4 regions of the Propionispora vibrioides genome follow, and region 4 is predicted to be linked to each of the others. Evidence: riboswitches for the same ligand, from Rfam matches in the RefSeq annotation. Region 4 holds a riboswitch; each other region holds the start of a gene.
The links. A riboswitch is a leader RNA that binds a small molecule or an ion and turns the genes downstream of it on or off. The one in region 4 is predicted to bind cobalamin.
Positions count from the first base shown of each region.

Region 1 (7,359 bases), on a different contig from region 4:
TTGCCGAGGGGAAGTTTAATCGGCTATACCTGTCAAATATAATCCTCCCGCAGATCTTCTCCGCGGTGATATGTGTTATTCCCTGTACACTTGCGGCTTACTTCGGTGCAAATTATATTCAATCCTTTATTGAAATGTGTGCAGGAAAGCCGCTGCAAATCTTCCAGATTATCGGCGGATTGATGCCTGCCCTTGGTATTGCGATTACCTTGCAGTATATCTTCAAAGGTGAAGCGCGTATCTTCCTGTTCCTAGGATTTATGATTGCCACAGTTTCCGGGCTGACCTTGATTGAGCAGGGTATCCTTGGACTGTTGGCGGCGATCCTCTATATTCAGGTAACTGGTAATATGACTCCGGCGGCAGCATCGGCTGGCGGTGCATCCTCCGAGAACTACGATCCGGACTACGATCCGGACGATGACTGAAGAGAGGTGGGACAGCATGGTTAACAACGAACAGAAGCTAATTCCAAAAAACGCTCTGATCCGAGCCGCCCTGATTTGGGAAACTTGGGTTCAAACCTGCTATAATTACGAACGTATGATGGGGATGGCGTGTGCCCATACATTCCTCCCGGTTGTGAAATATCTGTATCCGAATAATAAAGCAAAGCAGATTGATCTGATGACGCGCCAAATGGAATTTTTTAACGTCCATCCTGAGTTCGGTTCTTGTATTCTCGGCCTGGCCATTTCGCTGGAAGAAGAAAAGGCAATGGGCAAGGAGATTCCGAACGAGTTTATCACCAATATAAAAACCTCCTTGATGGGTCCGTTGGCGGGCATCGGCGATACTATCTATCAGGGCGTTCTGATTCCGATTCTTCTGGCATTGTGTATTGATATCACCCGTTCCGGGACCGGAAATATATGGGGTGCAGTAATTTACGCGGTGGTCATGTTCGCCATCACCTACATTCTCTCCGTGGGAAACTTTATGTTTGGCTATCATGCGGGCAGTGATGCCATCATGGATTTCCTCGAGCGAGGGATACTGAATAAACTGCTCAAGGGTGCCTCTATCATGGGCTGCATGGTTATGGGCGGACTGATCGTAAACTATGTTAAAGTGACCTGCGGTCTGACCATCACCACTTCGGGGGCGGAGTTCTCGCTGCAGAAAAGCCTGTTTGACGCGATATTGCCCCATATTCTGCCGCTGGCCGCTACGATGGGTGTGTATGGTTTGCTGCAAAAGAAATGGACATCGGTCCGAATCATTATGTTGATGGTTGTAGTCGGCGTTGTCGGAGGTTTGTTTAATATATTATAAATGAGCACTTATGGAGCGTCATGAGGGAAGTTTCATCTTTGAGCGGCTTTCGATAACGAGAGCCGCTCAAAAACTTGTTATACTAGTGTCGGCGGTCTTAAAACAGTAAGAGAATGGCGAGGCTATTTTTCGCAGCGCGAGGTGAGGGGAGGAGGCATACCGTTAGTATGTTGACTGACGACAACGAAACGGTGGGGAAAATAGACCGCCAGTATTCATTGGATTAATGTTGACCAGGTACTAATTGCACAGGAGAAACATTAATGGTATTCATGTCGAATAGTATTAATGTTTCATTTTCCCAAGAAGAAAGAGCATTTCTGATAAAAAATGCAAATTATCCCTCGATAATCCTTGACTTTACCAGTCAGATTGATTAAAATGTTTTTATGAGATTTATGCCATGTATTCCATTAGCCCCGGAATTCAGGTTCAGAATCTAACCAACCCGTAACTTTTGCAACAAGGAGGGATACTATGAAAACAACATTTATGGCAAACGCAGCCAACGTAGAACGTAAATGGTATGTTGTAGATGCTGAAGGCAAGACTGTAGGTAGATTAGCCGCTGAAGTAGCCAAAATTCTTCGCGGAAAACATAAACCGACTTTTACTCCGCATGTTGATACAGGAGATCATGTCATCATAGTAAACGCAGCTAAGGTAGCGTTTACCGGTAAAAAATTGATCCAAAAAACATATTTCCGTCATTCCGGTTATCCAGGAGGTACTACCTTCACCACTGCCGGAAAAATGCTGGCTGAAAAGCCGGAAAGAGTCCTGGAAATCGCTATTAAAGGCATGTTGCCGAAGAATAGCCTGGGACGTCAAATGTACCGTAAATTGAACGTGTACAAAGGTGCTGAGCATCCGCATGCCGCTCAACAACCGGAAGTACTGGAACTTGATATTAGATAATACCGGAAAGGAGGAACATGAGTATGGCATTAGTTAGCTACTACGGCACAGGCCGCAGAAAAACTTCGGTTGCCAGAGTTCGTCTGGTTCCGGGAGAAGGCAACGTGATTATCAACGGCCGTCCGCTTGTTGAATATTTTGGTTTAAAAACTCTTGAACTGATTGTAAAACAGCCATTAAATCTTACTGAAACGATTGGTAAGTATGATGTATTGGCTAAGGTAGAGGGTGGCGGTCCTTCCGGACAGGCAGGCGCCATTCGCCACGGCATTTCCCGTGCTTTACTTAGAGTGGATCTCGAGTACCGCCCGTCTTTGAAACAAGCAGGCTTCCTGACTCGTGACCCCCGTGAAAAAGAACGCCGCAAATACGGTCTTAAGAAAGCCCGTAAAGCATCGCAGTTCTCGAAACGTTAATTTTATTCAAAGCAAGACCCGCATCAACTCTGGTTGGTGCGGGTCTTTTTCTATTTGCCGGAATAGGTTAAGCTGTTATTTTTCAACAATTTTACTGCATAAAGAATACTTAATGAAGTACCAATTGACATTTCAGAAAAAGTGCAGTATAGTAAGCGAGAAAAATAACAGATTTGGAACAGGTGCAATTGCGCTTAATAGAGAAGCCGGTACAAGCCGGCACGGTCCCGCCACTGTAAGGGGAGTCGCTCACAAGATGCCACTGGATATATTTCTGGGAAGGTGTGAGCCGACGAGGAACCTGAGTCAGGAGAACTGCCTGTTCAACAATCGCCGCTATGACCTGCGAGTGATGGGGAGGGGGATTTGGTTTGTTTGCAGTTTTTGCATGAGCCTTTTTCTTTGCATATGTGTGCGGAAAAGGCTCTTTTTTATTTTCAAGTCAGGAGGAAAAATTATGCGTTATTGGTATAAAATTCACCGCTGGATTGGTTTCATTTGCCTGCTGTTCTTTCTATTGCTTTGTCTTACCGGGCTGCCGTTATTATTTAAGACGGAAATCCATGATTTTAATCTTTTAGACAAAGAAAATATGCATCCCGCCTCAGATTACGGGCAAATCTGGAGGGAAGTAGACGCCGGGGAAAAATTAGTGAAGGAAGGCTATTCCGGCAAGTCGATACGAAGTATTTCGGTTCAGCCCGATGAGGGAAGAATACTATTTCGGGTTCAGGACAAAGACAGCAACAAGCCGGTCGCTGCCCGGTTAAGCATGGGCGGCGAGCAGCTTGCCTATTATCCGTCAGACCATACCCTGCAGCCCTGGCATCAGGAGAAAGTAAAATATCCCTGGCTGGCTGAATTCATGCATGAGATGCATCGTCTGCATATGTATCTTGGTATGGGCAAGGGCGGGATGGTGTTTTTAGGCTTCATGTGCTTTTTGAGCCTGGTCTCGGTTGTGTCCGGCTGCGTGCTTTACGGGCCGTTTATGAGGCGAAGCCCCTTTGCCCTTATTGGCAAGCGCAGTTGGCGGGAGCGGTGGTTTGGCTGGCACAAGTTTTTGGGCATTGCAACGGCTGTTTGGGCAATTATTTTATGTTTTAGCGGCGTTGTTATTGTTATTTTTTCACTCAGCTACGGTTTGTATATTCAGGATTCGAAGACGGCGGTGAAGGACTATTGGCAGTCAGCTCCGGCGGCGGGAAAACATCTTTCCCTGGCTGAAGCCAAAACTTTTGTAATGGAAGCCTTTCCTGACGATGTGATCCTTTCGCTTGATTTACCGGATAGAAGGCAATCGCCGGCGGCTTATATTTTCTACATTACACCGGCGACAGAGAATCCGCTGGACTTTCTGGGGCAGCTTGTTTTTATCCCGGACAGAAAAGGTATGGAGCCGCAATATTTCACCAAACCTTTACCGGATTATTTGTTTTTTGCCGGCTATATGCTGAAACTGCACATCCACAATCACGAACTGCTTATTTTAAAGATTCTATGGGCTCTTCTGGATATCGCGCTCATTTTTGTTATTCTCTCCGGTCTGCTGGGGTGGCTCAGGAAAGGTGAAAAAATAGAACGCTCTTCTGTTGCCACGCCATCGCTCAACCGGCCGACAGCATCAACCTGGAAATGGCCGGGCATTCTGGCCGGCTTGAGTCTGCTGGGCCTGGTTCTTCCCCTATACGGAACAGTGGGGGAATTTGCCGGCACCATTGCCTGGCTGGCTGTAGCCTTGCTAAGTATTTTCTTATGGCGGGAAAGAAATTCCCAAGGGAACGCCTAATTGATACTTACTGCAAATTTTTCAATCAGATTTATATAGGTAAACAGAAAAAAGCTGGAACAGTGATATTACACTGATTCCAGCTTTAAGAATAATACCGGCATTGTTTTTCTATTTTGCCAGGACAATGGGTTGCAGTTTGGCTTCCTGGGCTGTATCCGGCCCGAGGTAATTGTGTTTGACCATGGCGCCTAAGACAATGGCCTGTCTTCTTTTGGCTGCCGCAAAATTGACGTATGGCGAATTCAGCGAGGGAGCATTGGGCAACCCGGCCAGCATGCTGCATTCGGCCAGATTCAGTTCAGCCGGCTTTTTACCGAAATATTCCTGGCTGGCCTGACCGAGACCGTAATTGCCTGAACCGAAATAGATGGTGTTCAGATACATTTCCAAAATTTCATCTTTTGAGTAGCGAAGCTCCATATCTAATGACAGGAGTGCTTCTTCCAGCTTGCGGCCCATAGTCTGTTCATGGGAAAGAAAAAGATTCTTCACCAATTGCTGGGTGATGGTACTGCCCCCTTCAGCAATGGCACCGGCCTGCATATTGACCAGCATGGCCCGCAGGATTCCCTCCACATCAAGCCCTACATGCTGGTAAAACCGGTTGTCTTCCACGGCAATGATGGCTTGTTGCATAGTAAGGGGAATCTGATTGAGCGGGACATAATTCGTTGTGTCCAGTTTATCGCGGACGGCGCTTTTCAATGCCGCCAGCCGGTATAGTCTGCGCCATAGTCCCGGTGCATCGGCTGTTATGGCGGCATCCTTCATTTGTGATACCTGCTGTGATACTTGTTCGGAGACCAATCCTTTCGTTGGCGGCAGGACGGAAACCACGTTGGCGCCGCCGGCCCACCAGAAGGAGGCTAGGAACAGAATCAGAAGAAACAGGAAAAATCGACCTTTGCGCATATATCCTCCTACTTAAGCTAGTACCTTATCAACCCTAATCCTGTGAATAATGACGGTCTATTTTCCGCAAGCCTTCGTTGTCGTCAGCCGGCATACTAACGGTATGCCTCCTTCCTCCGCCTTGTCTCGCGAAAAATAGCCTCGCCATTATTCTTACAGTTTTAGGATTGACAAGGTACTGATAGGTTTCTGCTATTATTTTACTCTACTTATCCCTTTTTGGCCATATGTGGCTAAACTACGCATAGCCCGACGCCCCGGTGAGTATGATGATAGGGAGAACTGGCTGGTTATTGGGGATGGAGGGTGAGCATGTGGATTTTGTCCTTAAAGCGGAAAAACTGGCAGCCGCTTTTGTTGTTTGGTGCGGCTGTGCTGGTGCTTAATTATTTGGCTATCCGTTTTTTAGCGGCCGATTCGCTGGAAAATGTCAGCCTGGAAAGTTTGCGGGGAAGGCAGATCGCCATAGATCCGGGGCATGGCGGCATTGATACCGGCGCCAGCGGTTATGGCGTGGTCGAAAAGGAAGTCACTCTGGCCATTGCCGGGAAGGTGACAGCCTTGCTGGAGAAAAACGGGGCTACTGTGTTTATGAGCCGGCAGGAGGATATTGACTACTACACCCGTGGCAAGGGCGGTAAACGGAATGATCTTCTGACCCGGATCGAGCTAATTGAAAAGGCGAAGCCGGAGCTGTTTGTCAGTATCCATTGCAATGCGATCAAAGGGCCTGAGCAGTCCGGAGCCCAGGTGTTTTACAGTCCTAAATTCGAAGTCAATAAGCAAATTGCCGAGACCATGCAGCAGGCGTTAAAGAATTTTCCTCCCGGCAACCGTCGCCAGGCTAAGCAGGATATGCACATTCTTATTCTCAACGCGATTAAGGTACCTGGCGTGCTGGTGGAAACCGGTTATCTGACCAATAAAAAAGAAGCGACCCTGTTAGCCGATCCCGTTTATCAGGACCAACTGGCCGAACATATTGTTAAAGCCTTGGCGTATCATTTCAGTCAGAATGCGGGACAATAAACATGAACTGTGTAGTGGCAGGTTCATATGTTAGTCAAAGGACGCAGGACGAATTTTCATCTGCAAGGCGGAGGAATGAAGCGTAGTGGCTCCTACACCGATTGACGACAACGAAGCAAATGGAAATTCAGACAAGTAATTTGATTGAGATATGAGCTTGTTACTACACTGGGTGATATTCGGGAGGAAGCGATTCTAATGAATAATTTAGTGGCCTGTGCATTGATGCCCCATCCACCGGTTATGATACCGGAAATCGGCAGAGAAGACATACAGAATCTGGCGGCTACTGTTAAGGCAGCCGAACGGGTGGCGCAGCGGATAAAGGAAAATAACACACAGACGGTGGTCATTTTAAGCCCCCACGGACCGGCTCTGGAAGATACGATCTGTGTCAGCATTCACCCGCGCCTCAAGGGCAATCTGGCTGACTTTGGGGCGGCGGAGGTTATGCTGGCTTTTGAAACCGACGGTCTTTTGACAAGACACATCCTAAAAAAAGCCGCAAGGCTGGGTGTGAACGTCATGGAGCTAACCGACGATCAGGCCAAAACACACCAGCTTTCCCTGGCCCTTGACTATGGCTCGCTGATTCCTCTCTACTATCTGCACAAGGGCGGTTTCAAGGGGCAGCTTGTCCATTTGTCGGCCGGCGGGCTGCCCTATGAGGAAATGTATACCTTTGGAAAAGCGGTACAGGCGGCTATTAAGGCCGTGGGCAAAAAGGTGGCGGTCATCGCGTCCGGTGAGCTGTCCCATCGTCTGTCGGACAAGTCGCCCCAAGGGTACAGCCCGCAGGGAGCCGAGTTTGACAAACAGGTGTTGGCGGCAGTGGCCAGCTTAAACAGTAAGGCTGTTTTGACAATGGACAAGGAACTGGTGGCGGAAGCCGGGGAATGCGCGCTGCCGCCTTTAGCGTTTTTGATGGGCGTGGTTGGCGGCCTGGACATGAAGGCCGATGTCCTGGCCTATGAAGGGCCTTTCGGTGTCGGCTACGGAACGGTATTAATCCAGCCA
Region 1 is NZ_FODY01000015.1:69,729-77,087, reverse strand. Features, by position in the region: gene BMW43_RS12685 (PTS mannose/fructose/sorbose/N-acetylgalactosamine transporter subunit IIC) at 1-428, shown strand, start outside; gene BMW43_RS12680 (PTS system mannose/fructose/sorbose family transporter subunit IID) at 445-1,275, shown strand; gene rplM (50S ribosomal protein L13) at 1,753-2,193, shown strand; gene rpsI (30S ribosomal protein S9) at 2,217-2,609, shown strand; cobalamin riboswitch at 2,773-2,946, shown strand; gene BMW43_RS12665 (PepSY-associated TM helix domain-containing protein) at 2,962-4,398, shown strand; gene BMW43_RS12660 (transglycosylase domain-containing protein) at 4,510-5,313, opposite strand; gene BMW43_RS12655 (N-acetylmuramoyl-L-alanine amidase) at 5,626-6,342, shown strand; gene BMW43_RS12650 (class III extradiol dioxygenase subunit B-like domain-containing protein) at 6,541-7,359, shown strand, end outside.
Region 1: it holds a riboswitch for cobalamin, as region 4 does, so the genes downstream of both, BMW43_RS12665 (PepSY-associated TM helix domain-containing protein) here and BMW43_RS14830 (TonB-dependent receptor plug domain-containing protein) in region 4, are expected to answer to the same signal.

Region 2 (7,359 bases), on a different contig from region 4:
TCCTTATGATGAAACCAATCAGCAATTGCAAACCGTAGTAACTCATTCGATGCAAGTACTGCCATCCGAGCATCAGCATAGAATATAACCAACAAAACCTGTCCAACTATTGGACAGGTTTTGTTATGGTAGGTACCTATTTCGACAAAATATGCCTGGAAATTCAAGATATAATCAAATTTTAATCTTGAATGGAGTGTTATGATGAAAAAAATCGTTCTTCTAACAGTTTTTTGTTTACTCGCTCTTGTTATGGGAAACACCGTATTGGCCCAGGAAACTCCCGATTCGCAAAAGGTATACAATATCGCGATTGTGCCGTACTTTAATTCAACCGAGGAGAAGGCGGGGTATGTAGAGGAAATCGTTAACGGCAAATATACTGAACAATACTCCAATCAAAATTTTCACCGGATTCCTTCAGTGGAAGTACAAAAGGTGTTAAATGAGGCAGGCTATGATGTCTCCAACATGGAACTGCCTGACAAGGACGTTCTAGCGGCAGTGGCTAAGCAGACAAATGCCGATTATGTCATTGCCATGGAGATTTCGGAACTGATTACGACCAGACATCTCAGTTACTTTCAGAATAAAGTGGTGACCAAGACAAAGCTGCGCTATAAATTCTATAATGCCGGGCAAGATAAAGTTACTTCCTTCCAGGTGACTGGGTTGTCTGAAAATAAAGCGGTGCTTGGTTATACCGGTTTTAAAGATCCGATCACCAAGGCGCTGAATCAGGCAATGGATGATGCCAACCAAAAAGTTATGACCTATTTGTAGACAATGACAATTAAAAGGCCTGCTTGCGGTCTCGATTAACAGGCAGGCATAACAAAGACTCTCATTCCGTAGGGATGAGAGTTTTGTTATGCCGCAGTAAGGCAGCAATTTGTTTGTAATAAACTTATGGAGAGTCAGCATTGATTTTGTTCTTATACCACACCATGGCAAAAAGTAACAGTGGCAGAAACAGAGCCAGGGTGCCGGCCATTTCAAAATAGCCGCCGTATAGCGATATAACGAGTCCTCCCAAAGGGAGAAGGCCGAACATGGACAGGAGAACCCAACCGGATTTTAGCAGGTTAGGTGGTGCGGTGGGGTTTTCCTGCCGATAGACGGTATTTTTCCAACGGGTCAGCCAGACATAGATGCCGGAGATAATCATAGCCATGGTAATGAGAATATAAACTGACCAAATGATTTTCGTCACTAGTAAAGCGTGATTGTGAGTATGCAAATTGACAAACACGGCGGTAACCGGCAAATACCAGGGAAGCGGCTTGCGAAAACAGGCCGCAGGGCCGCTTTTTTCGCCGGCAGACGCAGCAACAAACAGGGGTTGTCCCATAAAGTCGTCAGGCCCTGCCGCTAGCGGCTTGATATAGAGGGTATATAGATTGCTCTTTGGTTCCGGCATTTTGAGAAAGATAACGACTTCATTGTCTAAGGCCTGGTTGGCTGTCTGCAGTGCTGTCCAGGGTGGCACTGTTATCTGGTTTTGACGGTAAGCCGGCAGCTGCTGTGCTGCTTCACTGCGTGCCGCCATGAGGTAGGAGCTGTACCCCAGGGAAAATAGGACGATCATCACCCCGCTCAGGCATAATACCAGAGCCCACATCCCGGCGGCTAGCCCTGTGAATTTATGCCAGTCGGACCAGAGCGTGCGGCGGGAATGGCGTCTGATCATTCCCGCCGGAAGTTTTTTTATCAGCGGGGCATAAAGCCAAAATCCTGATATCAGGGAAAGACAGCTTAAGAGGCAGAAGCAGCCTAAAAATAGCATACCTCCTTTACCTAAGCCCAGGCGTACGTGTAATGTGCTCATAAACTGCAGGAAAGCCTGAAGGGCAGGATATTTAAGCGCGATGCCGCTTTGATCGGTTAGCATCTGTGTCCCTACCTGGTAGGCAACCTGCTGTTCCGTTTCTGCTCCGGAGGCCGACAGGTGCGAGTTATTATTCAAGTCTTGCAGACGAAAGAGAAGATCACCCCTGTCTGCCTTAGCGGAAACAGCCTTGATTCTTTTTTCCGGGTACGCTGAGTGTATTGTCTGAATGCCTTGCTCCAGTCCTTGCCAAAGTGTGCCATAGCTTAGGGACTGCGGCTTTTCCGGTGGCTGCAGTTGATTCCACTCGCTAATTTCTTCCTTGAATAAAAGTGGCAGCCCTGTCAGACAAAGCATTAGGAAAAAGAAGGCGCAGAGCAGACTGCCCCAGCGGTGGATGCTGTAAACATATTTCATAAACTCATATCTCCGATGCGGTTAGAGCGAATAATTCATGCTTAGACTATAGGTTCTGCCGCTGGTTGCTTCCGAAGCGTAAAATTTGCGGTTGAACAGATTCTGAATACCAAATTGCAGGGTAGACTGGTCATTCACTTTGTAATTCAGCGAGGTATTTACCACAAAGAAAGCATCTTCGGAAGTATATTCGCCGGTAGACAGATCCGGGCTTTGCCGTTCACTGACATATTGTACATCGGTTAACCAGTTTATTTTGTTTTTGCTATATTCCACACCGGCATGCAGTAAATGCTTGGGAATATCCCAGTTGCGGGTTGTTTGGCCGCTGGATGTATTTTCACCGCTTTCAAAGGTATAGTTAAGATAGGAGGACCAGGTTGGGGTCATCTTGCTCTTCAGTTCAAATTCAATGCCTTTAGCCATACCGCTGTCCATATTGTAGTAAGCGGTAACCGAATTTTTGGTTGCCTTAGCAATTTTGTCTTCAGTTTTAACCCGGAACACAGTAACGCCCAGTGAGGTTTTCTGGTCCATTTGTTGCTTCATGCCGATTTCAAAGGTGTTTGAGGTCTCCGGCTTTAGATCGGGATTGGCTTGTATGGAACTCATGGAAGTTCCGGCTCGGCGGTATAACTTATAGATTGTCGGGGGATTGAAGGAGTGACCGTAACTGGCGTAATATTTGGTCCGATCATTTTGAGCATATGAAAAAGCTATTTTTGGGCTCAGTTCGGTAAATTCGGCGGAGGGATAATCCTGTCTGGTACTGCTGACTATGCAGTAGCCGCCTTCTTTATTGTACTGATCCAGGCGAAGCCCGGTATACATGGTCCAGCGGTCGGATACGGCATATTCATCCTGGGTGAAAATAGCCCAGGAGTTGGTGGAACCTTCGCTTTGGGTGGTTAAAGCCCCCGTTGTGCTCCAGTCGCGCCAGTGACTCAGCTCGTAGGAACTGTAAGTCATTTTTTCCTTTATCCAACTAAAGCCGGAGACGATGGTATGGCGGCTGAAATCCCAGGTTTTTTGGGCATCCAGATTATAATTTTTGCTGGGATACAGCGCCAGGGTGCCGCTGCCTGTCCAGTTGATTGAGTTGGCGGAAGAACTGGCAGAACTGTAACCTTCTTTTGTCACATCGGACAGACCCAGCCCGACAGTGATCTTATTTTCTGTATCTTCGTATTTGAGTCTGTGAAGATCCTGATCTCTTTCACCAACATATCCCAGATAAGCGGAAGGTTTCAAGGTCACATATGTATTGTCCTGGGTTAAGACGGTGCCGCCGAAGATGGGATTGCCGTTGCTATCATAAGCGTAGGTGAAGGGATTGTTGTAGGAATACTGGTAGTTATTATGCATATATGAGTAGGAGATTGTTTTACTTGTATCCAGTATGTAATTCAGGTCGATAAAGTAATTCTCACTGAGTTTGCTTTTTTCGCCGCGGCCGCCAATTATGTAGCTGCCGTTACTAAGCTTGGGCAGTGTTACGCTTGCAGAAGCCGTACCTGAGGCGCTGCCGCTGGCCGTGGAATAATAGCCGGCATAGCCGTCGGTGGAGCGTTTTTCATAACCGGTGCTGAAGGAAAGCTTATCGTTGGCGCTGCCGCCAATTCTAATTCCCCGCTGCCAGGTATTGTTGCTGCCTGTTGACAGGGTCAGATCGGTCTTTACTTCACCAGTGGCCGGATTCGGTTTTTTGGTGATAATATTGATAACGCCGGCAACCGCATGGCCGCCGTAGAGCGAGGAGCCGGCTCCCCGGACAATTTCAATTCTTTCCACGTCGCTGATGGGGAAAGAATCCCAGGCTACACTGCTGTCAAAAGAGGTATTTATCTGTTGGCCGTTGTACAGGACAAGAATATTGCCGCTGCTGAAGCCGCGTATCGACAAGGCATCCTTTGTTTCTGCCGTAGGTTTTACATACAGGCCGACTTCATTTTGCAAAGCTTCCCGTAAACTAAAAACATTGCGCTTCTTTAAATCTTCCGCAGTGATGACCGTCACATTGGCCGGCACATTTTTGAGTCTTTCGGCGACTCTGGTTGCTGTAACGATAAAGTCGTCAAAGGTATATTCCGGAACTTGGTCTGATGCTGTTGTTGCCGTTTGTTCTGCCGCCTCCTGGCTGCTTTCGGTTGCCACCGGTTCCGCCGAAGTTGCCTCCGAAGGAGCTGCTTGCACCGATGTGGCTATTGTCATACAGGTCAGCAGCATAATTCCGAATCTTTTTGTAGTAAAATTCATCTGTTCTCTCCCATTCCTCTGTTAATTTTGAAATAAAAGCAAACATACCTTTGACCGGAAGCAAATAAAAATGAGCTTTTCCCACGCAAAGAAAAGCTCATTGTTCATATTCACAATAAGTAAATCCCCTTCCCATCGCTCGCAGGTCAAACGGTGATTGCTAAACAGGCAGTTCTCCTGGCTCCAGTTCATTGCTCCTTCGCGCCTTCCCAAGGCTGTCGCCCCAGTGACATAATTGCGAATTTGCTCCCTGATACAGTGGCGGGACCGCGCTGACTTTACATCAGACTTCCCTATTAAGTCCTTTCGGACACCTGTTTCAATACGATATGAAATTTTTGGCTATTCACTATGGGTTATCGTATCAGTTGTTTTTCCTGTTGTCAATGCCTGGTTCGACAAAAAATGCATACTCTAAGGGAGGGCAACGGCTATTGACATTTCTCTTGTAAACAGCGTATACTGTATGAAAACACATATGTTGATCGCCTATGATCAGGAAGAGTACACATAATGCGAAGGTTGCAGCGAGCCAATGGTAGTGAGAGTTTGGCACTGTTCGGTATGTCGAATGGACCTGTGAGGTGCAGCCCGATCCAGCCAGGCTGGGGTAGGCGCTGCCGGAGTCTTTCGCCGTTATAGCAGGAAAGAGGATATCAGACAGTGTTGTCTCGTATCTTAGCGTGAGCGGGCTATAGTTATATGGCCAATCAGGGTGGTACCGCGTGAGTTAGCACAACCTCTCGTCCCTACAGTCGTAGTGATGAGGGGTTTTTTGTTTTTTCTTTATGGCAAACTGTTACTGTTAACCGGCCGGGCCGGACAATACATCGAAGGGGGAATGGGAAATGGAACAGAAACCGGAACTTATCCATTATGAGGCCAAGGGAGGAAAGTATCGCTGGGTGGCTGTCACTTCACTGCTATTGGCTATTGGCGCCATTTTGAAGATGGTTACACCGGGTATTGCCGGGGTGACTCCCAACTGGACCATTGCCATGTACTGCATTGCGATAAACCTGATCCGCCCTAACCTGGGGCAGGCGATCGGCATCGGGCTGGTAGCCGGTGCGGTTAATATTCCTTTTTCCAAGTCGGCCTTTCCTTACGGAAATCTGGTCAGCGAACTGGCGGGAGCCGTCGTTTGCACCCTGCTGGTCAGTGCCTTGGCTGAACGCAAACTTGGTTCGTTAAACATCCGGCCGGCTGTAACCGGCTTCTTGAGCACCGTAACGAGCGGGCTGGTGTTTACCGGCATTTTGAAGGTGGTGCTGTCGCTGCCGCTGGAGGCCTATCTGTATGGTATGCTGCCGGTGGTATTTGTGACGGCCGCCATCAATACGTTAATCACACAACTGCTGTATTTCCCGGCGCAACGGCTGTTCGAGGCCAAGGGAGGCGCGTCATGTCCGAAATCGTAATTGACGGTCTGAGTTATCTGTATCCCAAGGCTGCTAAACAATCCTTGGAGAATGTGTCGCTCCGTATTGCCCCGGGGGATTTTGCGGTACTGACCGGCTTTAACGGCAGCGGCAAAACGACGCTGTGCCTGGCAGTGGCCGGAGCCGTACCGCTCTACTATGGGGGCGCTATGGCGGGACAGGTAAGGCTCGGACAGGATAAGACCACCGATTTGGGGATTTGCGAGATTGCCGAAAAGGTGGGGCTGGTTATGCAGGATTATGAAAGCCAGCTGGTGGCCTTGACGGTCGAGGAGGAAGTCGCCTTTGCTCTGGAGAACCGCGGGATGAAACAGGCGGATATTGCCGTAAGGGTGAAAGAGGCACTGGTTCTGGTAGGGCTGACCGGGCAGGAAAGCCGGCGGACAGCGGATTTATCCGGCGGACAAAAGCAGCGGCTGGCCATTGCCTCGGTGCTGGCCACTAAACCGCAAATTCTGGTGCTGGATGAACCGGCTTCCGCGCTGGACCCGGAAGGAACGGCCGGTTTATACCGGCTCTTGCACCGGCTGAACCGGGAACAAGGGCTGACTATTCTGGTGGTGGAGCATGACCTGGCGCAGGTATTGCCGTATGCATCCCAGTTTATTTTGCTGGGTAACGGCAAAGTCGAACAGGAGGGGAAACCGGCTGAGGTGCTGCGTTATATAGGCAGCCACAGCCGGTACGCCTGCTGTCTGCCGCCGTTATGGCAGATAAAACTGAGTTTGGAAACCAAATATGTCTGCTGGAGCGATTGGAAAACAGACGAGGATGCCGTGCGGGAACTGCGCGACAATCTGGACAGTCAGGAGGCCGGGAAACGTGCTTGTATGTAATCGTGTCAGTTTTGCCTATCCCAAACAGAGCCCGGCCGTGGACGATGTGTCGCTGACTATCGGTGCCGGTGAATATGTCGCGGTAGTCGGCCGGAACGGCAGCGGCAAAACCACGCTGACCCGCCTGATTATGTCGCTGATCAAACCAAGCCAGGGGGAGATTACTTTTGACGGCAGCAGTACAAGGCCTTATACACCTGCCGACATGGCCCGTCATGCGGGATATGTGTTTCAAAATCCGGCGCGGCAAATGTTCCATGATACGGTGTTGGCGGAAGCGGCCTATGGACCTTTGCAACTGGGCTTCTCCGGACAGGAAGCACTGGGCCGGGCCGGGGCGGCGCTGCTGCGGGTAGGGCTTGCTGGTCAGGAAAAAGCCTATCCGGCGGCGCTTTCCAAAGGGCAGAAACAATGCCTGGCGGTGGCTTCGGCGCTGGCTATGGAGCCGCGGCTTTTGATTCTCGATGAGCCGACCAGCGGACAGGACGCGCGGGATAAGGCGGCTTTTATGGATATGCTGGAGCAACTTCAGCAGGCAGGCCTGGCTATCTTGCTGATTACCCATGATATGAACCTTTTG
Region 2 is NZ_FODY01000018.1:3,113-10,471, reverse strand. Features, by position in the region: gene BMW43_RS13710 (spore coat protein) at 1-88, shown strand, start outside; gene BMW43_RS13705 (hypothetical protein) at 205-783, shown strand; gene BMW43_RS13700 (PepSY-associated TM helix domain-containing protein) at 908-2,245, opposite strand; gene BMW43_RS13695 (TonB-dependent receptor) at 2,267-4,501, opposite strand; cobalamin riboswitch at 4,652-4,834, opposite strand; T-box leader at 4,984-5,255, shown strand; gene BMW43_RS13690 (tryptophan transporter) at 5,350-5,922, shown strand; gene BMW43_RS13685 (energy-coupling factor ABC transporter ATP-binding protein) at 5,907-6,779, shown strand; gene BMW43_RS13680 (energy-coupling factor ABC transporter ATP-binding protein) at 6,766-7,359, shown strand, end outside.
Region 2: it holds a riboswitch for cobalamin, as region 4 does, so the genes downstream of both, BMW43_RS13695 (TonB-dependent receptor) here and BMW43_RS14830 (TonB-dependent receptor plug domain-containing protein) in region 4, are expected to answer to the same signal.

Region 3 (7,359 bases), on a different contig from region 4:
AATAGTGCAGCTATTTCAAGGTTTTGCTGACGCAGTCAGACGGAAAAAACTCCGTCAGGACGCGCAGTGTGAATTAATCAGTGGTTGCTTAAGCCCAAGCAGGGATTTTCTGTGCGTCAATTACGGTGAAAAAATCAAAAACCGGTGGATCAAAGTCCATATCGACAGATGGTTCACTGCTGAAGCTAGCGCCGTATTTATAATAGGCAAACATAAGAGTCGACATCTTTTTAATAACTTTTCGCTGGTTGGCCCCGGCCGGCGCCAATGTATCCTGGGTAACCGGCAGTAAATGCCGTCGTTTGGGTTTGATTCCCCAGCCTGTATTGATGGCAGCGGTGGCGGCCAGATAATGGGAGATCAGGCCGATATCGTTCTTGGCATTGCCCGGCAGCGTGGTAAGTCCGATCAAATAGTCATGGGGATATAGTCGCAAATAGGCGGCAACGCCGGAAAACAGTAGCTTAAACACGACGGTATTTCTGTACTGGGCGTCGATGCAGGCGCGGCCAAGCTCAAGAATGCGGCTCCGCTGATTGCGCAGCACTCCAATATCAAACCATTGTTCCGAATAAAATGTTTCGCGTGATGCCAGCCGGCTGCCAGGCAAAAAACGGAATGTACCGGCACAGCAATCGTTTTCTTCGTCCCGGATGATCAGATGATCGCATAGCTGATCAAAATAATCGTATTCGCGGTTGGTATTTGCATATTCATATTTTTTTCCTGAAAAATTGAGTTCCTGACAGTAGACACGGTAGCGAAGGAGATAAATCTGGTCTTTCTCTGCCGGTGTTTCCGCCAGCTTTAGCAGGTACTTTCCTTCCCGTAATTCCATGGGTAACCCTCCTCGGTGTGCTTGCAATTTAGTCGGTGTACCGTTGGTTTATGAACCGAGTCTCGGCGTGTTGGCCGGTGGTGTACCGGATGCTTTATCCGCCACCCTAATCATTACATATTTCTGCAAAGTTTCCGTTAATATTGCGTTATCTTTTAGTAAAGTATTAAGAAACTGCTTAGTGCCTTGTTACACTTGACGCGGCGAGTTTTCTGTTGAATATGGGGAAATGAAAATGGGGCGGTTATATCTGACTCCTTTGGCCGTTAAAACTATTGATTTATGGCTAGGTGGTGAATATTTACTATTTTATTGTGAATATTTAAAAGTTCGGAACTTGGCTTGCTTTTGGAGAAAAATCAAGTATTTATGGGGAAAATCTGCATTTTAGGTATGGAATAGTAGCCCGGTTGTGATGTATAATGATAAACGGTAGACATTTGTTCTTCTAGCTTAGGCATGTGAGGGGGTAGGAATATGACGCTGACTGTCAACCGTAAGTTTTGTAAGGGATGCGGTATTTGCATAGCCTTTTGTCCAAAACAGGTTCTGGACCTGGACGAAGTTGGCAAAGTGTATGTAAAAGATGAGGATAAGTGTATTTGCTGTAGTCTGTGTGAATTACGCTGTCCTGATTTAGCGATAAAAGTAACGAAAGAGGACAAGGGGGAGAAGGTATGAGCAAAGCTTGCTTAATGCAGGGTAATCAGGCTTGTGCAGAAGGGGTTTTAGCCGCAGGCGTTACGTTTTTTGCCGGCTATCCGATTACGCCAAGCACGGAAATAGCAGAATTTCTAGCTGAAAAACTCCCTCGTATGGGTGGAAAATTTATTCAGATGGAAGATGAAATTGCCAGTATGGGAGCGATTATTGGCGCTTCCCTGGCTGGTGCCAAGGCCATAACGGCTACCAGCGGACCGGGGTTTTCCCTCAAACAGGAATTGATTGGCTATGCGGCGATGGCCGAATTGCCGCTGGTCGTAGTCAATGTGCAGCGTTCCGGTCCAAGCACCGGCCTGCCGACATCTCCGTCGCAGGGCGATGTCATGCAGGCTCGCTGGGGTACTCATGGTGACCGGGGTGTGATTGCCTTGTCGCCGGGGTCGGTGCGAGAAGCTTTTGATGTCGCGGTAAAAGCCGTTAATTTTGCGGAAAAATTCCGTACACCGGTAATTTTGTTGTTGGATGAGGTAATTGGTCATATGCGGGAGCGGGTCGAATTGCCAGAGTTGTCCGAAGTGGAAGTTGTTAACCGGAAAAAGCCGACTGTTTCTCCCGACGAGTATCGGGCTTACAAGCCGGACGAAGACGGAGTTCCGCCAATGGCGCCGTTTGGAGAAGGGTATTTTTACCATGTGACGGGCCTGGTGCATAATTATGAAGGACAGCCTTCCCAGTCCGCCGCCGTGACTGATGAACTGGTCCGCCGGCTGCATACGAAAATCGAACGGGCTCAGGCGGAGCTTACCTTGTACACCGAGCATTTTCTGGAAGATGCCGAAGTCATTGTCGTCGCTTATGGTGGCTCGTCCCGGGCCGCTATTGCCGCAGTTAAGGCGGCCCGCAAACAAGGTGTGAAAGCCGGTTTGCTTAAGCTGATTACTCTATGGCCGTTTCCGGCTGCCTTACTGCAACAGAAGGCGCAAAAGACCAAGAAAATCATCGTGCCTGAAATGAATTACGGACAGTTGGCCTGTGAGATTGAACGGTATGTAAAGCAGGAAAAAGTGGTATCGGTTACTAAAGTAGACGGGACTTTCTTCAGTCCCGATGATATTTTGCGGCCGATCCTGGCGGCAGGGGGGCTGGAATAATGGCTGATATAGAAAAATACTTGCGTAAATCCGCTTTGCCGCACATTTGGTGTCCGGGCTGCGGCAACGGTATTTTGCTGACGGCTATTTTGCGGGCCATTGACAAGCTGCAGTTGGATCAGCAGAAGACCATTATTGTATCGGGCATTGGCTGTTCTTCCCGTGCCTCGGGTTATATGAATTTCAACACGGTTCATACTGCCCATGGCAGGGCGCTGACGGTTGCTACGGGTATTAAAATGGCCAATCCCGAACTGGAGGTTATTGTAATTACCGGCGACGGTGATTGCACTGCCATTGGGGGCAATCATTTCATTCATGCCGCCAGACGTAATATAGGTCTTACCACGATTGTCTTTAATAACAGCATTTACGGTATGACTGGCGGCCAGTCTTCGCCGTTGACTCCTATCGATAGCCGGTCTACGACGGCGCCGTTCGGTCATATGGAACGGTCCTTTGATATTGCCCAGTTGGCTATTGCAGCCGGTGCCACCTATGTGGCGCGGGGAAGCGCGTACCATGCCGCCATGTTGACAGATCTCATTGTCAAAGGGATTGAGAATAAAGGGTTCTCCGTGATTGACGGTATAACCCAGTGTCCGATCGGTTATGGCCGGAAAAACAAAATGCCTACGGCGGCAGCCATGCTGCTATGGCAGCGTGACCATGCCGTTATGGTGAAGGCCGCGGCCAAGATGACGCCGGAAGCAATGACCGGCAAGTTTGTTATCGGTGAGCTCTACCATTCGCCCACGGCGGAATATACGGCGGAGTATGCCAGATTGGTGGCACGGCTGCAGGAAGGGGGCAGGGCGTAATGCTGGAAATCAGTTTAAGTGGTACCGGCGGACAAGGGTTGATTCTGGCCGGCATCATTTTAGCGGAGGCCGCCATTCTTGACGGAAAACAGGCCATACAGACCCAGTCGTACGGACCGGAAGCCCGTGGCGGAGCAAGTAAGGCCGAAGTCATTATCAGTGAAGAAGAGATTGATTATCCCAAGGTATTGGCGCCGGATATTCTGTTGGTGATGAGCCAGGAAGCCTGCAACAAGTATGCCGGTATTCTAAAGAAAAACGGCAAACTGCTGGCGGATTCCACGCTGGTAAAGGAAATCTCCGGCCGTGAGGCCGAAGTGATTGACTTGCCGATTACCAGGACAGCCCGCGAGGAACTGGGCAATGCCATGTTTGCCAATATCATTGCACTCGGGGCGCTGGTGGCCGCGACCGGCGCGGTTAGTGAAGAGTCTTTAACCAAGGCTGTACTGGCCCGGGTGCCGCGCGGTACGGAAGAAAAAAATCAAAAAGCCCTGGCTTTGGGTAAACAGTTATATGCCCAGCGGTAGCTATTCGGAGGGAAACGTTCAGGCAAGGTTGAACGTTTCCTTTTTACATCCGGTCTGTCTGTATAATCTGGCTCTGTTAGGGAACCATTGATGTAATGAGCCTGTCGGTCTGGCGGAAAAGGGTTCGTCAGGCTGTGTACGTGCTCAGGAATAATAAACAGTGTCTTAACGGACCGGCCAAGCAGGAAAACAAGGCGCCGGGGTGGAATAAGATAAAATAAGACAAAATTTGCAAGGGAACCGCTGATAGGTAACCACTGATTAATTCACGCTGCGCGTCCTGACGGATCTTTTTCCGCCTGGCTACGTCAGCAAAACCTTGCCATAGGGGCCGCTATTCCTGCGGTTTTACTTCTTTGCCAGACGAAAAAATCTCTCGCCAGGCCGGCAGGTTCATTTAATCAGTGGTTACCTAGAATGAGTGATTTCCCGGTGTTGCAGGATGGTTTCAGACGATATTGCCGTAGCTGAATAAGGAAGGAAATAGGTGCTTGTCATGCTTAAAAGGGAATGCCGGTGAAATTCCGGAGCGGTCCCGCCACTGTGATGGGGAGTATATTCGCGTTAGCCACTGGGATAACCGGGAAGGTGCGGGTATGTGTTGATCCGAAGTCAGGAGACCTGCCTATTTTAACACGCACCGTTATGACCTACGAAAGATGGGCAGGTGGGTAAAATCTACATTGTGTTGCTTTTTACCCCTTTGTCACAGGGGGTTTTTTAGTTTGTCCAAGCAAATGCGAACAGGGATTACCACAGGTACCTGTGCGGCCGCGGCAGCCAAGGCCGCTGTGTCAGCCTGGCGCGGGCAGCCGGTGGAACAGGTTGTTGTATTATCGCCGCAGCAAAAGCCTATCGCCGTTGTCATTGCCGGCAGCAGCAGAACCGAACGGGGCGGCAAAGCAGCGGTTGTGAAGGATGCCGGTGACGATCCCGATATTACTAATGGCGTTACAATTGAGGCGGCAGTGGAAGTGGCGGAAGGCGCGGATATTGTTTTACGAGCGGGGAGCGGCGTGGGAACGGTTACGCTGCCCGGCTTGTCCGTGCCTGTCGGTGAACCGGCCATTAATCCGGGGCCGCGCCAGATGATTCTGTCGGCTGTCCGGGACGCTCTGCCACCGGGCTGGGGCGCAGTTGTCACCGTATCCATTCCCGGCGGTGAAGCGTTGGCGGCCCGTACTTTGAATCCCGTGCTGGGAATTGCCGGCGGACTGTCGATTATCGGTACAACCGGGATTGTGGAGCCCATGTCGGAAGAGGCGTTTAAAAATTCTTTAGCGCCTCAAATCAGTGTGGTTAAGGCGCTCGGCTATGATACGGTGATCTTTGCGCCGGGCAAAATCGGCCAGGACATTGCGATAAAACAATGCGGTCTGCCGGCCGAGCAGATTGTGCAAACCAGCAATTTTATCGGCTTCATGTTAGAACAGGCCGTTCGGTACGGGATGAAGCAGGTCTTGCTGTTTGGACATTTGGGCAAGATTTGCAAAGTGGCGGCTGGCATTTTTCACACTCATAACCGTATGGCCGACGGACGCATGGAGACACTGGCGGCTTATGCTGCTGCGTTAGGGGCGTCACAGCAGACGGTGCAGGCCATTTTGCGGTGCGCCACCACCGAGGCCGCGCTGCCGATCATTGAAAACGCCGGCTTGCGGCAAGTATATGCAGTGCTGGCGGAGAGGGCCACTCACCGGGCTATGCGGTATGTGTTTCAGGACCTGGAAGTGGGAACGGTTATTGTCACGCTGCAGGGAGCTATATTGGGCATGGATGCAGGTGCTGTCAAGATAGGAGAGAAGTTAGGGTGGAACATAAAATAATTGTGGTAGGTATCGGCCCCGGCTCGGCGGACTATCTGCTGCCGGTTGCCAAGCGAACCATTGAGCAGGCCCGCGTTCTGGTGGGCGGCAAACGGGCGCTGGAAACGCTGGCGCCGGCCGGTGTGAAAAGCAAAGTCATTGACGGCGATATTGCCGGCGTGTTGTCTTATATAGAAGCGGAACTGACTGCGCAGGATGTGGTTGTCATGGTGTCCGGTGATCCGGGGTTTTACAGCTTGTTGCCGGCGATTCGCCGCCAGTTTCCCCAAGGGTGCATCGAAGTGATTCCCGGCATCAGTTCCCTGCAACTGGCATTTGCCCGTACAGGCGATTATTGGCAGGATGCCACACTGATCAGCCTGCATGGGCGCAAAGCGGATGAAACAGGGCTGGCTTACCGGTGTGATAAAAAACTGGGGATTTTAACAGACAGTGAAAACAATTCCTGCACCATCGCCCGGCACTTGCTCCGGGCCGGCTGGCCGGCTGCCACGCCGGCAGTCGTTTGCCTGGCGCTATCCTATGAGAATGAACAGGTTGTTACGGCTACCTTAGAGGAGTTAAGTAACAGGGAAGGATATTCACATTGTGTGATGGTGGTGAAAGCATGACCTATCATGTGGGAATCAGCGACGACCGGTTCATCCGGGGCAATATTCCGATGACAAAAGCCGAGATCAGGATACTTGTACTGGCGCGGGCGAAAATCAATCCCGGCGATACGGTGATTGATATTGGAGCCGGAACCGGTTCGCTGTCGGTTGAAGCGGCCCTGCAAAGCGGCTCCGGCGAGGTATATGCGATTGAGCGGGAGCCGGAGGGCATTGAACTGATCAAGCAGAACGCGGCCCGGTTTGCGGCGGTGGTCCGGCCGATAGCGGGGGCGGCGCCGGAAGCCCTGCAGGGGTTACCGCAGGCCGATGTGATTTTGATCGGTGGCAGCGGCGGGAAGCTGGAGGCTATTTTAACCGAGGCCTGGCAACTGCTGAAACCGGGCGGCCGGCTGGTTGTCACCGCTGTGACCGTGGAAACGCTGCAGCGGGCGCTGGCCTTTCTGGACAGTTGTCCGGAATTTTCCGTGGAAACCATCTGCGCCCAGGTGACAAGGCTGCGTAAAGTCGCATCCAGCCATATGATGCAGGCTCTTAATCCCATTTATATTATCGCGGCTGAGGCGAACGTAAAAAGCGCAGGTAGCGTGTAGAGATACAGGAGGAATGGATATGCAGGTTTGGTTTGTCGGTGCAGGTCCGGGCGATCCGGAACTGATTACGGTTAAAGGGCAGCGGTTGGTCAGTGAGGCCGATGTGATCATTTATGCCGGCTCACTGGTCAATCCGGCGTTGCTGTCGCTGGCTAAGCAGGGGGCCAGCATTTATAACAGCGCGAAGATGACCTTGCCGGAAGTGATTGAGGTTATGGTCAAGGCTGTGGCCGAACAAAAAAAGGTGGTCCGTTTACATACCGGCGACCCCAGTATTTACGGGGCGATTAAAGAACAGATGGACGCGCTGGTTAAGCACAATATTG
Region 3 is NZ_FODY01000001.1:339,121-346,479, reverse strand. Features, by position in the region: gene BMW43_RS01850 (GNAT family N-acetyltransferase) at 89-838, opposite strand; gene BMW43_RS01845 (4Fe-4S dicluster domain-containing protein) at 1,316-1,519, shown strand; gene BMW43_RS01840 (2-oxoacid:acceptor oxidoreductase subunit alpha) at 1,516-2,652, shown strand; gene BMW43_RS01835 (thiamine pyrophosphate-dependent enzyme) at 2,652-3,473, shown strand; gene BMW43_RS01830 (2-oxoacid:acceptor oxidoreductase family protein) at 3,473-4,003, shown strand; cobalamin riboswitch at 4,472-4,646, shown strand; gene cbiD (cobalt-precorrin-5B (C(1))-methyltransferase CbiD) at 4,729-5,829, shown strand; gene cbiE (precorrin-6y C5,15-methyltransferase (decarboxylating) subunit CbiE) at 5,814-6,440, shown strand; gene cbiT (precorrin-6Y C5,15-methyltransferase (decarboxylating) subunit CbiT) at 6,437-7,033, shown strand; gene cobM (precorrin-4 C(11)-methyltransferase) at 7,053-7,359, shown strand, end outside.
Region 3: it holds a riboswitch for cobalamin, as region 4 does, so the genes downstream of both, cbiD (cobalt-precorrin-5B (C(1))-methyltransferase CbiD) here and BMW43_RS14830 (TonB-dependent receptor plug domain-containing protein) in region 4, are expected to answer to the same signal.

Region 4 (7,359 bases):
TTACCACTTGGGAAGGAGGGCCATCGGACAATATCCCGCCTGCCGACAGCAGAATCAGCCGGGAACAGAATTTAGCTGCCAGCCGGATGTCATGAACGACGATAAGTACGGTCTTGCCCTCCCGGCAAATTTGCTGACAATAACGGAATATTTCCTCCTGATAAGAAAGGTCAAGACTGGCAGTCGGTTCGTCAAGAAACAGCAGCGGCGTTTCCTGAGCCAGTGCTTTCGCCAGCATAACCCGCTGCCGTTCTCCCCCCGACAGCTCATGTAATGGTCGCTGAGCCAGGTCGCCCACACCGGCAAAGGACATATATTGCCGGGCAATCGCGTAGTCGGCCGGGCTTTCATTCTGCCACCAGTGCAGATAAGGGTAGCGGCCGGTCAGCACGGCATCCAGCGCCGTTATCCCGAAGGAAACCTGCACTTCCTGCTGCATATAAGCCACCTGGCGCGCTCTATCCCGTTCGCTCATCGACAGCAGCGGTCTACCAAATAAAAGCACCTCACCTTTACTGTAGGGCAACAGACCACATAAACTTTTCAATAGCGTACTTTTGCCCGACCCGTTAGGACCAAGGATGCCAATAAGCTCTCCAGGTCCTGCCGTAAGCGTCACGTCGCCGATTACCGTCTTTTGACCGTAACCCACCTGAATATGACGGATATCAATGATCGTAGCCGACTCCTGCATCATGACAGACCTCCCTTTTGTTGCGCCTTATACAGCAAATACAAAAAATAAGGCGCACCGACCAAAGCAGTCATGATTCCTACCCGAATCTCCAATGCTGGCACAATAACCCTGCCCAGGGTGTCACAAAACACAAGAAACAAGCCGCCGGCCAGTGCACAGGCCGGCAAAAGCACACGATGCTCCGGTCCCGCCAACAGCCGCATCACATGGGGAACCAAGAGGCCGACAAATCCAATCGTACCCGTTACACATACGGCGGCGGCCGTAGTCACCGAAGACAGCAGTAAAAAAGTCAGGCGCAGCCTGGCCACAGGCATTCCCACCGCACGGGCTTCCTGTTCCCCTAGAATCAGAACGTTTAACTGCCGCGCCATACAGCACAGGACGATAATGCCCAACACCACCGGCCCGGCAGCCATATAAACATGCTCCCAGCGGCGGTAGTCCAGACCGCCGACCAGCCAGAACAAAAACTCTCTGACCCGCTGCTCATTGAGTACTGTCAATATAGCCGACGTCACGGCACCCAGCAGCATACTGATCGCCACCCCACCCAGGAGCAGCATCGCCGGCGACAGCTTCCCCTGACGCAGCGCCAGCAGCACGATAAGCCCGACAGCCAGGAGAGCTCCCAGCAAGGCACATACGGGCATGTAAAAGATGTTTAGCGAAGTCAAGCCCAGCGCGATGGCACTCACCGCCCCCAGAGCGGCTCCGCTGGAAACTCCGATAATCCCCGGATCGGCCAGGGGATTATTAAAGATCCCCTGCAAAACAGCACCGGACACCGCCAAAGCGGCACCGGCCAAGATTCCCACCAGAACCCGCGGCAGCCGGATATGCCAAACAACGGCGGTCTGTTCCGCCGTAGGCATTGCAACCTGACCGACAGGAAGCGCCAGTTGCTGTCCGGCAATTGCCAGCACGCTATCGGCCGGCACCGTCACCTGTCCGGTCATCAATGACCAGCCTACCGTGCTCAGCAAGGCGACAGACAGCACGGTAAAAAGCAGGAACTTGCCTCTTAATTTATGTAATATGTTCATTAATCAGCCTCACTTGGTATTCATATAATCCGGATAAGCCGCTTTGGCCACTCCTTCAACGCCAAATACAATATACTGGGAGGTACAACTGAGATACCGTTCGGGAATGACTTCCAGCCTGTCTGTTTGTACGGCAGGAACACTCTGCAGTCCCGGATCGCTCATGATATCCGTCCGCGAAGTCTCCTGATTTGCTTTCCCTTGATAGTCCCAGGTCGGCAGCAGCAAAACATCAGGCCGGGAAGCAACCAGTTGCTCCTTGGTCATCATATCATAGGGTCCAAGCCCGGCTTTTACTGCCGCACTGACCGTTCTGGCCTGCTCACAGATATCGGCAAACGTACTGTCCTTCCCGCCGGTTGCCCCGGCCGCCGTCAGCTTGGCAACGACTTTCTCCTGCCCGGCTTGTACAGGGTCCAGTTTTCGCCGGACCTCGGCCAGTTTTTCCTCCATCGTCCGGACCAGTTGTCTGCCTTGCTCTGCTTCCCCCACGACCTGAGCGATGACAGTAATGGTTTGTTCCACTTCCTTAATCGTGTGAGGAGTTTTATAGACGTATACAGGTATACCCGCATCACGCAGCGTCTGGGGTAAATCGGCCGGCAGCCAGTCGGCCACCAAAACCAGATCAGGGTTCAGCGCAATCACCGTTTCCGCCTCGGCCCGTATTTTATGCGGAACCGTTCCGGCCTGCTCCACAATATTCGATATACTCGCATCCTCCGCTAAATGAGTCAGGGCGGCAATCCTGTTCGCCGGTACCAGTCCGGTGATGATTTCGTCGGTTCCCAGCGTCAGAGAAACAATGCGCTGCGGTTTATGGGTTAACTGCAGAGGGTGCCCCTGACTGTCGGTCACCGTATAATCTTCCGCCACCGGCTGCTGTTGCCCGGCGCCATGGCCGCAGCCGCTCAGCAACGCCATCAGCAGCATCCATATGAATAAGACGCTCAGCCATCTTTGTTTCAAAAAGGTTACCTCCTTACGCTAAGGCGTATCTTCAAACTATCCAAAACGCTCCCTGACGGCGCTTTTTATGCCATACTTCATTACATTTTTTTTTGGAATAGGGGCCGCTATTCCTGCAAAAATTCGCGTGCCCCTTTGGGGTATAATCCGCCTGGCGCAAAAAAACCTCGCCATGGATCATTCCGTTAGCTCGAAGACACGCCTAAGGCCTGCTGCTGCTGAGTTATTTTCTCGCTCCAGTCTTGCAGCGAAGTCTGGATAAATTCATGCACCACATACTCCGGCTGTATATATTGAATGAGTTGCCGGACTGCCGGACTGCTAAACGGCAGATGCTCATCAATTCGCAAAACATGGCTCATAGTTTCCGCCATGGTATATTCCGTCTTTAGCTTTTGCCTGCTTCGCCTTACATATTCCCCTGATAGGGAACGGTGCAGATGAATGCCTTTGATGCGTTCTTTATATTTGCCCAGTGCCTTTACTGTGTCGATAATATAGGCCACGCCCTCTTCTTCCGTTGTCAATGCCGGATTGGTATTCATCAAGTGACCGGTATCCAGCATAATGCCCACTCTGGGATGGGCAATTCCTTCCAAAAGCCGGGCCGTCAAATCCCTGTTGGTGAGAGTCATTCCCGGCCACCAAAGATTTTCCAGGAGCAACGTCATATGCTCCGGTATTTCTTGGACCAGACTATTCAATACTTCCAGAGCCGCCTCCACTACTTCGCAATCATTATATCGAAAGTTCCAGTCGAATGCTTCGCTTGGAGCAGTATGACTGACATGAAACACCGCATACCGGGCACCAGTCTGCCCGGCGGCGCGGATATTCTCCCGGTACAGTTGAAGCCAATCTTCCCGGTGTAAACCACCATAGCAGGCTTTGATTTCTGCCTCATTCTTAAAACTTTTCGCCAGAGCCTTCGTATCGCCCCGCCAAAAATCCAGCCAATAGGGCCAAAACCGCAAATGCACGCCATAAACCCATTCCGGCCGGTGAATACGGCTGTCCCAGGCATCGCAGAGCATAAGCTCCAAACCGTCGAGCTGATTCCGTTCCAGAAACAGACGAAGACAGGTGGCGCTATGGCTGATTAAATCTAAATCAGTTTGGTAGTTGGATAAGTTTACAAGTTGCAGCATGACTTCCTCACAAAAATAAAATTACGAGAGAAGATCCCCGGCATCAGGCATCTTCTCTCTTTCCTCTGTTGCTTAGAATTGATATTGAACTCCGAGTTGATAGTTGCGGCCAGGGCTGGTATACCATTCACCAGGACTACCGCCATAGTCGGATCTGGCATAGGACTGTTCTGCATAGAACTTATCTAACAAATTATTAACCCGCAAAAAGGTTTTTGTATTGGGGGTTATTTTATAGTTCAAGGCCAAATCCCATACCCAATAGGTGTTTTCAGGAAAATAGTTGCTATAAGCAGCACTATTTTGCGGACCTGGTTTATCAAACACACCACGGCCCTGCAAATGAACATCGTATTTTTCCTGACGATAATCTACTCCTACATTCCAGTATCCTTTGGGAATACAGCCATCTACATTTTGCGACCGTTCAACCGTAGGATCGATAGTAGTGTGAGTATAACCGATATATGTACTCAATTGCTCCGTCAACTTTTTGTTTAACTGAATGTCCCAGCCATGAGCTTTTTCATCAAAATTAACGTACTTATATGAACTCATGTCAAACCCTACGGCATTGCTGGAATCTCTTCTGAATAGATGAAATGCGGTGCTCAACGTATCACTTAATTGATGATTCACACCAAGTTCCAGATTGTCACCTTTTTCCGCTTTCAAATTATAATTGCCGTAAGTGTCATTAAACACTTGATAAGGGGTCGGCACAATAAAATATTTATTATAAGAAATATAGTAATTTGTCTCATCGCTGGCTTTATATCCGATATTGACGTGTGGCGAAGTATTGGAACCGTATTGCGTACTGTCATCATAGCGGATGCCGGAAGTCAGCTTCCATCGCCGGTCCAAATCCCACTCATCCTGAACATAGTAGGCAGAATTGCTGATCTTTTTATTCCCGCTGGAAACCACTTTGTCCCGTGAATATTCAAAACCACCGGTAACGGTGTGATTGTCGGCAAAGGTTTGAGTAAACTCGTCCTGCAACCGCATAGTTTTTACTTTTGTCCAGGATGTACCTATACCCATTCCCCAATAGGGATCATTGGTTTGGAACGTATTATCATATACACCATTATAAAAAGTCAGCCGGTTTTTTAGATTGTCCGTTAATTGATTATTATAAATCAATTTCCAATTGTAATTATCCATATTCCCCGGATTACGCTGGCTTAGATAATAATTCGTTCCCGAATACATATAGTCCGACTGATACTTCTGATAGTCAAAGGTTATGTCCGACTTTTCATTAATCGCCTTAGTCAGTTTAAAGGTTGTGGTCTCTGCATTACGGTGCTCTGGAACCGTAGTGCCGTTAGCATCCCTATAATCTCCCATGATATCCTTCTGGCTGGTAACAACCCAACTGTAATCGCCTGATTTGCCTTGATTCATGAAAGCATAGTTTTCCTTATCATAGCTGCCGCCGGTATAGGTCAGCGTACTTTTGTTTTCCTCAGCCTTTCGCGTAATAATCTGAATAACCCCGCCTTTGGCATTTGCCCCATATAGAGAGGCGGCGGCTCCTTTTAGTATTTCAATTCTTTCCACATTATCCAGATTGCCGTATGCGGCGGCAGCAAAATTAACCCCTGCCGCATCCACTCTGACACCGTCAACTAATACAACGATTTTATCGGAACCGTTAATTCGCAGCATGTTCGACGCTTCATAACCAATACCTGTACCGAAATTATTGATGGTTACACCGGGTACATTCCGTAAGGCTTCCGATAAATCAGAGTAATGCTGTTCTTCAATATCCTTACGGGTAATCACCGTCAGGTTGGCATTAGATTCTGAAAGCTTTACCGGTGTCTTGGTAGCTGTTACTACGATGGGATCAAAATCAAACTGGTTATCCTCGCCTTCCGCCCAGGATATTCCCGGGATTTGGCAGAGAACGGCGCTGCTGAGCAAGGCACAGAGCACGGCTTTACTGTGTTTTCCTTTCCTTTTCAATGTTTTCCCCCCAATAAAATAAGTCCTCCACGCGAGCGGGAAGGACTTAGAAAATAGGGCCGCTCAATCAAAAATCCCGGCACATATGTAGCCGGGATGATAGATGAAAACGAAAGACCTGCATCTAAAATCCCCTTCCCATCGCTCGTGGGTCAAACGGTGATTGTCAAACAGGCAGTTCTCCTGGCTCTGAATCATCGCGCAGCCAAACCTTCCCAGGATTTTCATCCCAGTGGCATTTTTTTGGCCTTGCTCCTCATTACAGTGGCGGGACCGCGCCGGCATTACACCGGACTTCCCTATTAAGCCTTACGGCACCTGTTTCTTACTATGTAGTTTGTACTATTTATAACTTTCGTGTTAAAAATAGCACATTACGGTAACGATGTCAAACGGTTCAGGTGTGAAATACTGTATACTATTGTAAAAGCTCAGTTCCGCCACTCTTTCAGGCAATGCTTGCCCCACGCATCGGCCGCCAGAATGGCTGCATAGACTCCGTCGACAGTAACGGCAAAGGGCTCATTATGCACCGTTTCGCCGCCGGCACAAACTGCTTCTGCCACTTGGTAGATTCTCTCATCGGAAACTTGTTTTACGCCGATGTCCGCCAAGGTGACCGGCAGCCCAACCTCGATGCAAAACTTTATAACCCGCTCGATTTCTTCGGTCTTTCTATTTTCCATTACCAGTTGCACCAGCGTGCCGAAAGCAACCTTCTCACCATGATACATCGCATGAGTTTCCGGTAACAGGGTAAACCCGTTGTGTACGGCATGCGCTGCCGCCAGCCCGGAGCTTTCAAACCCCAGACCACTGAGTAAAGTATTGGCTTCTACAACCTTTTCCACTGCCTCCGTAACGACGCCCTTCTCCACTGCCAGCTTGGCCGGAAAGCCATAGTCCAGCAAAGTATCAAAGCATAGCCGCGCCAGGCATAACGCCGCCGCAGTGGACAAGCCGCCTGGTAAATTAAGCGCCGGAGCTTTGCTGCAGGCCTCAGCCTCAAACCAGGTGGCCAGCGCGTCACCCATGCCGGACACAAACAAGCGGATCGGCGCCTTGGCGATAATTGACGTATCCACCAATACCAAATCCGGATTTCTGGGCAGAACCAGATAGGACTCAAAGACTCCCTGTTCGGAATAAATAACCGACAAAGCACTACAGGGTGCATCGGTGGCAGCAATGGTAGGTACAATCGCCACCGGCAGCTTGGCGTAATAAGCTACTGCCTTAGCCACATCCAGCGCTTTGCCGCCGCCGACTCCGACAATCACATTAGCGCCAAGCCGTTCCGTGATGCCAACCAGTCTGTCAATTTCAGCCTTCGAACATTCGCCCCGAAAGGTTTCCAACGAGCAGGTAACCTGGTGCTCGCTGCAGCTTTGCCGTAATTCCGCTTCAACCGACTGCAGCCCCCGTTTGCCACCAATGCACAGCGCACAATTGCCTAAGAGCAAAATGTGGCGGCCAATATTTTTCATGGCACCACTGCCTTGCACATACCGACTGGGAG
Region 4 is NZ_FODY01000020.1:52,904-60,262, reverse strand. Features, by position in the region: gene BMW43_RS14850 (ABC transporter ATP-binding protein) at 1-697, opposite strand, end outside; gene BMW43_RS14845 (FecCD family ABC transporter permease) at 694-1,743, opposite strand; gene BMW43_RS14840 (ABC transporter substrate-binding protein) at 1,753-2,712, opposite strand; gene BMW43_RS14835 (sugar phosphate isomerase/epimerase family protein) at 2,898-3,860, opposite strand; gene BMW43_RS14830 (TonB-dependent receptor plug domain-containing protein) at 3,933-5,840, opposite strand; cobalamin riboswitch at 5,997-6,177, opposite strand; gene BMW43_RS14825 (glycerol dehydrogenase) at 6,272-7,359, opposite strand, start outside.